Regions from separate parts of the Pantoea sp. XAF26B01_ASV70 genome, predicted to be linked through region 2. Evidence: predicted binding sites of a transcription regulator. Region 2 holds the regulator's gene; the other holds the start of a gene.

Region 1 (5,561 bases), 1.5 Mb from region 2:
ACAGCAAGCCCCATCCGCAGGTCTATCTCAACGCCGCCGCCAGCCTGGCAATCGATCCGCTCAACTGCGTCACGCTGGAAGATTCGTTTAACGGCATGATAGCCACCAAAGCAGCGCGTATGCGATCGATTGTGGTGCCCGCCGCTGAACACCGTGACGATCCCCGCTGGACGCTGGCGGATGTCCGGCTGGACAATCTGACCCAGCTTAGCCTGCAGCATCTGCAGGGATAATAACAGCCCGCTTATGGCGGGCTTTTTATTGCCTGTTGCACCTGTCACTTGATCTGACCCGCAAAAAATAAAACAACGTTTCATTTTTATTGAATTCCCATCCCGCTCTGCCTAAGATGCCAAAAGCGTCCCCGTTTGGGGCATGAATAACCTGACCTGCAGAGAGGCCTGAGATGGACGTTCGTCAAAGCATTCACAGCGATCACGCTAAGCAACTCGACACTGAAGCACTGCGCCGCGAGTTCCTGATTGAGAAGATATTTACTGCCGATGATTACACCCTGACCTACAGCCATATCGACCGCATCATTATTGGCGGCGTCATGCCGGTGAATAATCCGGTCACTATCGGTGATGAGATGGGAAAACAGCTGGGCGTCGCTTATTTTCTTGAACGCCGCGAGCTGGGTATGATCAATATTGGCGGCCCGGGTCTGGTAGAAGTTGACGGTAAAGCGTGGGAAATCGGTCACGAAGAGGCACTTTACATCGGCAAAGGTGCGCGCAACCTGCTGTTCCGCAGCCTGAACCCGGCACAGCCGGCCAAATTCTATTACAACAGTGCGCCAGCACACAGCACCTTCCCGGACAAGAAGATCACGCTGCAGGAAGCGGCCACCGCGACGCTGGGTGATGCCGCGACCTCCAATCGCCGCACCATTAACAAATTTATCGTGCCGGATGTGTTGCCCACCTGCCAGCTCACCATGGGCTTAACCAAACTGGATGAAGGCAGCCTGTGGAACACCATGCCCTGCCACACCCACGAACGCCGCATGGAAGTCTATTTCTACTTCGATATGAGCGAAGAGTGCGCCGTCTTCCACATGATGGGGCAACCGCAGCAAACCCGCCATCTGCTGGTACACAACGAGCAGGCGGTGATCTCACCCAGCTGGTCAATTCACGCCGGTGTCGGCACCCAGCGTTACACCTTTATCTGGGGCATGGTGGGTGAGAATCAGGTCTTTGATGACATGGACCACGTCAAAATCAGTGAACTGCGCTGAGCAGAGGAGAAATACCATGGTACTGAGTACGTTTAACCTGGAAGGTAAAGTCGCGCTGGTGACCGGCTGTAATACCGGTTTAGGGCAAGGTATGGCGCTGGGTCTGGCCCAGGCGGGTTGTGATATCGTCGGCGTTAATCGTGATGGCCCGGATGATACCCAAAGTAAAGTGGAGGCGCTGGGTCGCCGGTTCTGGCCGGTACAGGCCGATCTGATGCAGACCAGCGTGGTGGCCTCAGTGGTTGAACAGGCGCTGGCCGCTGCCGGTAAAATTGACATTCTGGTCAACAATGCCGGCATTATCCGCCGTGAGGACGCACTGAATTTCAGCGAGCAGGACTGGGATGACGTGATGAATCTTAACAGCAAGAGCCTGTTTTTCCTGTCGCAGCAGGTTGCCCGTCAGTTTATCGCGCAGGGTAATGGCGGCAAGATCATCAATATCGCCTCCATGCTCTCCTTCCAGGGCGGTATCCGCGTGCCCTCTTATACGGCGTCGAAAAGTGCCGTGATGGGACTGACCCGTCTGATGGCGAACGAGTGGGCAAAACATGGCATTAACGTCAATGCCATCGCTCCCGGTTACATGGCCACCAACAATACGGAACAGCTTCGTAATGATGAGTCGCGCAGTGAAGAGATTCTGGGGCGTATTCCGGCAGGCCGCTGGGGCGTGCCGGATGACATGATGGGCCCGGTAGTCTTCCTGGCCTCTTCCGCGTCTGACTACGTGAATGGCTACACCCTGGCGGTGGATGGCGGCTGGCTGGCGCGTTAATCTTACTGGCGGACAGGGTTTCATCGCTGTCCGCCTTGTTAATAATATTCATGCTTCGTTACAGCGTCACATGTTCTCATTTACTGGATAAATCCCTATACTGGATGCATCGACAGTTTTCTTTGCAACCAGGTTCTATCATGACGGGCGAAGGCCACATCATTTTTGCCATTGCCAGCGCTATCTTTGCGAAGCGTGCTGAGCTGACACCAGTGCTGGCGCAGGCCGACTGGTGGCATCTTGTTCCCTCAGCGCTGCTGACATGTCTGTTGCCCGATATCGATCACCCTAAATCTCTGCTGGGACAGCGACTGCGCTGGCTCTCTCATCCTATTGCGCGCGCGTTCGGCCATCGCGGCTTTACCCACAGTTTGCTGGCGATAGCCGCCGGTTTATGGCTTTTTCAGATAAACCTGCCCCAGTCGTCGCCGATACCGCCTGATGTCCTGCAGGGTCTGACGCTGGGCTACCTTAGCCATATTGTGGCCGATATGCTGACGCCTGCCGGGGTTCCGCTGCTGTGGCCCTGCCGCTGGCGCTTCCGGCTGCCGATTCTGCGCAGTCAGAAAGGCAACCAGCTTGAACGGGCGTTGTGCCTGGGACTGGTGGGATATGCGCTCTGGTTTCCGGTGGGCATGCCATCTTTTGGTGCAAACGGCTGGCCGTCACAGCTGTTCGATACGCTACAAAATGGCGTCGGACGGTTGATTTCCAGTCATACTGCGCAATAAATCAGCACAAAACGCCTTTAAGTTATAAACCATGCCATTTGGATATAAGGCACCCTCTTCGCCTGCTGTTACCATTCCTGCTGTCTTAATTCGTGATTAACATTATGCGGCCTTTCCAGAGCGAAAGGCCGCATTACTCTGGAGTTTCAGTATGGACCTTCCTCTTACGCTTAATATCGTAGCCTTTGTGGTGCTGCTGGTATTGCTCTCTCGCTTCAGCCGTCAGAACTGGAGCCTGTCGAAGAAAGTGCTGACCGGTCTGGTAATCGGCGTACTGTTCGGCCTGGTTTTGCAGTTGATCTACGGCGAAAACAGCGCAGTGGTCAAAGAGTCTATCAGCTGGTTTAACATCGTCGGTAATGGCTATGTCCAGTTGCTGCAGATGGTCGTAATGCCGCTGGTGTTCGTTTCCATTCTGAGTGCGGTCGCCCGTCTGCATAACGCCTCGTCGCTGGGGAAAATCAGCGTACTGACGATTGGCGTACTGCTGTTTACCACCGCGATCTCGGCGCTGGTCGGCGTCTTTGTGACCGGCCTGTTTGGCCTGAGCGCAGAAGGTCTGGTTCAGGGCGTGCAGGAGACTGCGCGTCTCAGTGCGATTCAGAGCAACTATGTCGGCAAAGTGGCTGACCTGACCGTGCCGCAACTGGTGCTCTCCTTTATCCCGAAAAACCCGTTTGCCGATCTGACCGGAGCCAGTCCGACCTCGATTATCAGCGTCGTTATCTTCGCCGCCTTCCTGGGTGTAGCTGCACTGCAGTTGCTGAAAGATGATGAAGTTAAAGGTCAGCGCGTGCTGGTCGCGATCGATACGCTGCAGTCCTGGGTCATGAAGCTGGTGCGTTTAGTGATGAAGCTGACACCTTATGGTGTGCTGGCGCTGATGACCAAAGTGGTTGCCGGTTCTAACCTGCAGGACATCATCAAGCTGGGCAGCTTTGTGGTCGCCTCTTACCTCGGTCTGGCCATCATGTTTGGTGTCCACGCCCTGCTGCTGTCGGTAAATGGTATCAACCCGATGCGCTTCTTCCGTAAAGTGTGGCCGGTTATTACCTTCGCCTTTACCAGCCGCTCCAGCGCAGCCAGCATTCCGCTGAGCGTGGAAACCCAGACCCGTCGTCTTGGCGTGCCTGAGTCGATTGCCAGCTTCGCGGCCTCTTTTGGTGCCACTATCGGCCAGAACGGCTGTGCCGGTCTCTATCCAACCATGCTGGCAGTGATGGTTGCGCCAACCGTCGGGATCAACCCGTTTGACCCGCTGTGGATTGCGACGCTGGTCGGGATCGTGACGCTGAGCTCAGCAGGCGTTGCCGGTGTCGGCGGTGGTGCAACCTTCGCGGCGCTGATTGTCCTGCCTGCGATGGGCCTGCCGGTCACCCTGGTGGCGCTGCTGATCTCCATTGAGCCGCTGATCGATATGGGTCGTACAGCCCTGAACGTCAACGGTTCCATGACCGCCGGTTCTCTCACCAGTCGCTGGTTAGGTCTGACCGATAAGCGCGTCCTGGAAAGCGACGACAACGCCGAACTGGCGCACCGCTAATCTGCTTTGAACCTGGCGCGCCCGCGCCAGGTTATTCCCGCCCTTCTTCTCCATAATCCCCCCCATTAATGGCAACGCCGTTAAGAAAGCGTTAAGCATGGTAAACAGGCGAAAAATCGCCGCTTTAGTGCTTGTCTTTGCCCGATAAAAAGCGAATTCTGCAGCCAGTCTTATGAGGAGAACACCTGATGAAAAAGATAATCGCCTCGCTTCTGACGCTGACGCTTTTGACACCCGCTCTGGCTTTCGCTCATCCTGGCGACTGGGGCCCGCCGGGTGGATGGGATCGCCATGGCGGCCACGGGCCACACTGGGGCGGACCCGGACCGGTGCGCTTTTTGCCTGAAGCCGCAACCGCGGTGCTGATAGGCGGACTGACCTACTATCTGCTCAACGGCAATTATTATCAGCGTCACGGCGATGAGTATGTGGTGGCAGAGCCGCCTGCAGAGTCGCGGGTCAGCAGTGAAATGCGGGTACTCGACTTTAACGGCAAACGCTTCTATGTGCAGGCTGGCCACTTCTACCAGCGGCAGATAGATGGCGATTATGTTGAGGTGCCGCGTCCGGCAGGTTTGTAGTCAGTGCCACAACGAAAAACGGCCCGTCATAATGACGGGCCGTTTGCTATTCAGGGGTGCTAAGAGTTACTGCTGAACCTGCGGATCGGTGTCATATTCCGCACAGCTCTGGAAGCCGTAGTTCATGACACGGCCGGTGTCGTTATAGCTCACGAAGTAAGTCTGAGCTTTACCGTCGCGCTGACCCAGTACATAAGTCTGGCAGGTGCCGCGCGCGTGAACCATGGTGATTTCAGTCGAAGGCGTACCGGCGATCTGACGAACCTGATCACGGGTCATACCCTTTTTAACATCCTTTACCACTGGCTTAGTCACGTAGCTTTCCGCACGATCGTAAGTCGTACAACCAGACAGTGCAGCCAGTGTCAGCGCCGCAGCGATACATCCCATCACTTTATTCATCTTGTTGTTCCTCATTTATTGTCCATGTGGAAACAAGCCTGGAACATAAATGCTGATTTATCAAGTTTATGACGAACAATTAGTGGCCTGCCAAATGTCAGGATTTCGTAAAGAAGGCTGTTTTGCTGTCAACGCAGACGTATACTGCCCGGCAAAACAGGTACCCGATAGCGCCCCGTTTTCAGAGACCACACCGTCATCCGCGCAGTCGCAGATCGGCGTAAATGTCACGTTACCGGACGCTGTTTTTCACTGACTTACCCGCTTTCTGTTTACCCCATCG
Region 2 (5,561 bases):
CGCCTGAGGCGGCGCGCACTTCAGGATAGCCACGCAGATAATCAGCGAAGGTTAAATTACTGAGCACGTCACGGTAGCGATCCACGGTGTCCGTAATATCATCCACTTTATCTATCAGCTTATCTTTGTCAGTCACCTGAATGCCCGCTGAGGGAAAAATAATGCTGACGCTATCGTCGGGTTTGGCGCGTGTCATTAATGCCGGGTTCGCCAGCACTGCGGAGCCATAAAGAGAAGATGCTACGCCGGTGCCGCCCATGGCGTCATTACGTGCATCATACCAGGTCCCTGCCGCCATGGCGGAAGAAGAAAGGAAAAGCGCGGTCGTTGCAGCCGTGTAGATCAGCGCTGAACGTTGAGCGGATTTTTTCACCATTTGCCTGCCATCACCTGAGAAATTGCCATTGAAACATTCAATGACTGAATAGTTTGTTAGCCCTATTGTGAACCCTGGCTAACGCGTTATTGCTGTGAATTCAAAGGAAACAGTGTCTTAATTCAAAGGATTGGACGTTTTCCAATCAAAAAACCGTTGTAATTGTTCAAACTGCATTGGGATATTTCAAATAATGCCAGACTTTTCTTAAGTCTTTCTGAACATTACTTCTTAACTCAGTGAGATGCAAAGCAAAATGCCAACAAATTCCGCTTCAGGTGGATTCAGAATGGATCTGATTTGTCGTCAGATTTGAGATAGAAGACGGCTTAAATTCTGAATATGCTGCTTTATCAGGCAAATGATGCTGTTTTTTCAGACGAAAACCAACCTCAGCGCCGCGAAACTATGTGTGATAAAATAACATCACTTATCCAGCGGAGAATTTTCATGACAAACATGACGTCGCAGCAAATTTTGATTCAGGCCGAAAAGATGTGCCTGCAGCGCGGTGTGCGTCTGACTTCGCAGCGTGCTGAAGTGTTGCGCCTGATGGCCGAGCAGCCTGGCTCGATCAGCGCCTACGATCTGCTGGATCAACTCCGGGTCAGCGAGCCACAGGCCAAGCCACCCACGGTTTACCGGGCGCTCGATTTCCTGCTGGAGCAGGGTTTCATTCATCGGGTGGAATCCAACAACAGCTACGTCATGTGTCACCATTTTGAGGCACCAGCACATACATCGGTGATGCTGGTCTGTGACCGCTGTGCCGCCGTTACAGAGAAGCAGGCGCAGGGCGTAGAGAAGATTATTGCTGGTCTGGCAGGTGAAGCGCAGTTTGCATTACGCCATAGCGTGATTGAAGCGCATGGTTTATGTGAAAATTGTGCTGCGGTTGAAGCCTGTACGCACCATGAAAGCTGCGAGCATGACCATCAGGATGAGGGTAAAAAGCGGGGGAAACGCGGGTAATCGGCACATCCTTGTGCGGTTCCGGTGAGGGCCCACCGGAACACATTCAGCTGATTATCAAGCTATTGTCTGATTACCAGCGGTGATCTTTGTTCTGACCTTCCCAGTCGCTTACTTCGCGCTCGGCTTCATCTTTGGTAGAGCCGTAACGCTCCTGGATTTTACCGACCAGCTGATCGCGTTTACCTTCGATAACCTGCATATCATCGTCGGTCAGCTTGCCCCATTTCTCTTTCATTTTGCCTTTGAACTGCTTCCAGTTGCCGCTTGCTTCGTCTTTATTCATGGCAGACCTCCAATCCTCGGGTTTTAATGATTATCTTGCTACTTAACAAAATAACGATACAAAGCGCTGGTTAACTGCGCTGCATAGAGTTAATTGTAGTAGCCAATTTCTTAACCGTGGAATAATACAGAATAATCCGTATCGGCTTGCGTGCAGCCACGGCTGACTCAGGCATCAAACCAGCTGTTCTGACGCCAGTGCTTACGCCAGATGAGCCACAGCGACAGGCCTCGCAGCGCCAGGAAAACCGTGACTGCCAGCCAAAGACCATGGTTACCCAGCACCGGTACGCTAAGCAGCGTCAGAAAATAGCCGGCTGCGGCAACTACCATGCTGTTACGCATCTCGCGCCCGCGCGTCGCCCCGATGAACATGCCATCCAGCAGATAACACCAGACACCGATCAGCGGCATAATCATCTGCCAGACCAGATAGCGGTCCGCTGTCTGCTGGAGTGACTGAAGAGAGGTCAGCAGGGTAACGATTTGCGGGCCAAAAATGGCATAGATCAGCGAGAAGAACAGCGCCACCACCACCGCCTGCCGACAGGCAGAGTGCCAGACGCGCAGGAGTTTGCTGCCATCTTTTGCACCATGCGCCTCACCCGCAAAAGCTTCAACCGCATAGGCAAAGCCATCCAGCGCGTAAGCCGTAAAAGTGATGAACATCAGTAATACTGCGTTAACCGCCACCACATCCGGACCCAGCCGGGCACCCAGTACGGTCAGCGAGGCGAAACAGAGCTGCAGCATCAGAGAGCGCAGCATGATATCCCGGTTCAGTCGCAGCAGCCGGCCGCTGTCACCGCGCCAGCTCTGCTTCAGCAGGCTAAGCGTAATTCCGCGCAGTTTTAACACCCGCCAGACCATGATGCTGCCGACACCCAGCGTAATGTATTCCGCCAGCGCCGTGGCGGTTGCCGCCCCCGCGACACCCCAGTGCAGCCCCATCACCAGCCAGAGATCGAGCACGATGTTAACCAGGTTGCCCACCACCAGCAGGATCACCGGCGCGCGTGCATACTGCACGCCCAGCAGCCAGCCCAGAATGACCAGGTTTGCCAGCGTGGCAGGCGCACTGAGCCAGCGAATCTGAATAAACAGTGCCGCCTGTTCGAGTACATCGGGATTGCCGCCAACCAGATGGGTCGACAGCTGAATAATCGGATAACGCAAAGCGATGAACAGTACGCCCGCCAGCAGCGCAATGATCAGCGGCTGAGTCAGCGCGCGTGCCAGCGCCATTTTATCGCCCGCGCCAAATGCCTGCGCCGTAAGGCCAGTGGTACTCATTCGAAGGAAAAGCAGCAGCATAAAGAGGAAGCTGGTCACTGTAGTCCCGACCGCAACCCCGCCAAGATAGACAGGGCTGTCGAGATGACCAATTACTGCAGTATCGACCACTCCAAGTAAGGGAACGGTGATATTTGAAAGGATCATCGGCAGCGCAAGCCGCCAGAGATTTTTATCGGTTGCCGTAATAAAGCGCATTCGCCGTTCCGTGCTCAGTGTCGCTGCGCAAAAGAGGCAGCGACAAAATTAGGGCAGACAGAATAGCATCAGAGAAGGCGAATGCACGCTGGCAGAAGAATCAGAGCCACTCACCGTTGCGCACCACGCCAACAGCCAGACCTTCTATGGTCAGTGACTGCGCACGGGTATCGACAACAATCGGGTCAAAATCGCTGTTTTCCGGCAGCAGATGCACGATAGCACCCTGCTTTTTCCAGCGCTTAACGGTGACTTCATCATCAATGCGGGCAACCACAACCTGGCCGTTACGCACATCCTGGGTTTTATGCACCGCGAGCAGGTCGCCATCCATAATCCCGATATCTTTCATCGACATTCCGCTGACGCGCAGCAGGAAGTCAGCAGACGGCTTAAACAGGCCCGGATCGACCTTGTAGTGGGTTTCGATATGTTCCTGCGCCATGATCGGCTCACCGGCAGCAACCCGGCCAATCAGCGGTAGCCCTTCTGAGGCTTCTTCTTCCATTAACAGTCGAATGCCGCGCGATGCACCGGAAACGATCTCGATGACGCCTTTGCGCGCCAGCGCTTTCAGATGCTCTTCTGCCGCGTTCGGCGAACGGAAGCCCAGCTGCGCGGCGATCTCGGCACGCGTAGGCGGCATGCCCGTTGAAGAAATATGGTCGCGAATCAGGTCATAGACCTGCTGCTGCCTGCTGGTTAATGCTTTCATCCCGCCCCCTGGTTGTTTATACAGTCGCTGTGAGTATATACAGGTATTGGTGAAATGGAAACCGATTGTCAGGGAAAACGCGCCCTCAGACGCGTTATGGAAGGCTTATCGCAAATGTGTCCAGAGCAGCGCGATCCAGACGAAGAGTGCCAGTAAGATGCTGATCAGCACCGCCGCCGAGCCCATGTCTTTTGCCCGGCCCGCCAGCGGATGATGCTCCTGACCGATGCGGTCGACCACTGCTTCAATGGCGCTATTGAGGATTTCAACAATGACCACCAGCACCACCGCCCCAATCATGAGGATGCGGGAGACCACATCGACATCCAGCCAGCACGCAATAACAATAGCGGCCAGCGCAGCCAGCGCTTCCTGCCGAAACGCCGCTTCATGTTGCCAGGCGGCACGCAGTCCCTGCCATGAGTAACCTGCAGCTTTTACTATTCTGATAAGTCCGGTGGCATTATTTGCCATGATGTGGGAACCCTTTCATCGGATTGACGTCAATGTCTGGGCTGCGTGCAATTGGCACCACCACAGATCTTCGCTGCGCTTTCTGGTATGCTTGCGGCGCTTTGCTAACAAGAGGCTTCATGTTGTCTATGTCAGGTTGGCGTAAACTCTATTACAAACTGCTTAATTTACCACTGTCGTTTTTGGTAAAAAGTAAGGCCATTCCGGCCGATCCCGTGTCTGAACATGGTCTGGATCCGACCCGACCTATTATGTATGTTTTGCCTTACGATTCGAAGGCCGACTTACTGACTTTACGCGCACAGTGTCTGCGGCATCATCTGCCCGACCCGCTCACTCCGCTGGAGATTGATGGTTCTCTGCTGCCGCGCCACGTCTTTATCCACAATGGCCCTCGCGTCTTCCCCTATTTTGTGCCCAGCGTTGAATCCGTGAAAATTTTTCACGATTACCTGGACCTGCATCGCAATAACCCTAAGCTGGATATTCAGATGCTGCCGGTCACGGTGATGTTTGGCCGCGCACCAGGACGTGAAGTCCAGGGCGAAGCAACGCCACACCTGCGGGTGCTGAACGGGGTGCAGAAGTTTTTTGCGGTGATCTGGCACGGGCGCGACAGTTTTGTCCGCTTCTCGCCGACGGTGTCGCTGCGCCGCATGGCAACTGAACACGGTACGGATCAGTCGATCGCCCAGAAGCTGGCTCGTGTGGCGCGCATTCATTTTGCCCGCCAGCGGCTGGCGGCGATTGGCCCGCGCTTGCCGGCGCGTCAGGATCTGTTTACTCGTCTGCTGCAATCCAAAGCGATTGAAAAAGCAGTAGAAGATGAAGCTCGCAGCAAAAAAATCTCCCATGAGAAAGCGCAGCAGAACGCCGTCGAAATGATGGAGGAGATTGCGGCAAACTTCTCCTATGAAGCCATCCGCGTAACTGACCGCGTGATGGGCTGGCTCTGGAGTCGGCTCTATCAGGGCATCAACGTCAATGGCGGCGAAAAAGTCCGCCAGCTGGCGCAGGATGGCCACGAGATTGTCTATGTGCCGTGCCATCGCAGCCACATGGATTATCTGCTGCTCTCCTATGTGCTCTATCATCAGGGACTGGTGCCGCCGCACATCGCAGCCGGGATCAATCTCAACTTCTGGCCAGCCGGCCCGATTTTCCGTCGCCTGGGCGCTTTCTTTATTCGTCGTACCTTTAAAGGCAACAAGCTCTACGCCACGGTATTCCGCGAATATCTCGGCGAGC

Evidence for each region. Region 2 encodes LexA, which represses DNA repair genes until DNA is damaged. Its sites were predicted from a motif close to TNCTGTATGTACATACAGNA; they were not measured.
Region 1: the regulator LexA is predicted to act here: its motif matches at 2,120-2,139, upstream of ACX8ZY_RS11355 (metal-dependent hydrolase).

Annotation. Positions count from the first base shown of each region.
Region 1 covers NZ_CM137251.1:2,419,460-2,425,020, forward strand. Annotated here, with positions in the region: gene hxpB (hexitol phosphatase HxpB) at 1-233, shown strand, start outside; gene kduI (5-dehydro-4-deoxy-D-glucuronate isomerase) at 407-1,243, shown strand; gene kduD (2-dehydro-3-deoxy-D-gluconate 5-dehydrogenase KduD) at 1,260-2,021, shown strand; gene ACX8ZY_RS11355 (metal-dependent hydrolase) at 2,162-2,752, shown strand; gene ACX8ZY_RS11360 (L-cystine transporter) at 2,904-4,295, shown strand; gene ACX8ZY_RS11365 (DUF6515 family protein) at 4,484-4,876, shown strand; gene osmE (osmotically-inducible lipoprotein OsmE) at 4,943-5,278, opposite strand; gene ACX8ZY_RS11375 (hypothetical protein) at 5,328-5,534, shown strand.
Region 2 covers NZ_CM137251.1:3,895,687-3,901,247, forward strand. Annotated here, with positions in the region: gene ACX8ZY_RS18425 (conjugal transfer protein TraF) at 1-376, opposite strand, end outside; gene zur (zinc uptake transcriptional repressor Zur) at 827-1,348, shown strand; gene ACX8ZY_RS18435 (CsbD family protein) at 1,422-1,634, opposite strand; gene dinF (MATE family efflux transporter DinF) at 1,802-3,124, opposite strand; gene lexA (transcriptional repressor LexA) at 3,225-3,839, opposite strand; gene ACX8ZY_RS18450 (diacylglycerol kinase) at 3,945-4,313, opposite strand; gene plsB (glycerol-3-phosphate 1-O-acyltransferase PlsB) at 4,442-5,561, shown strand, end outside.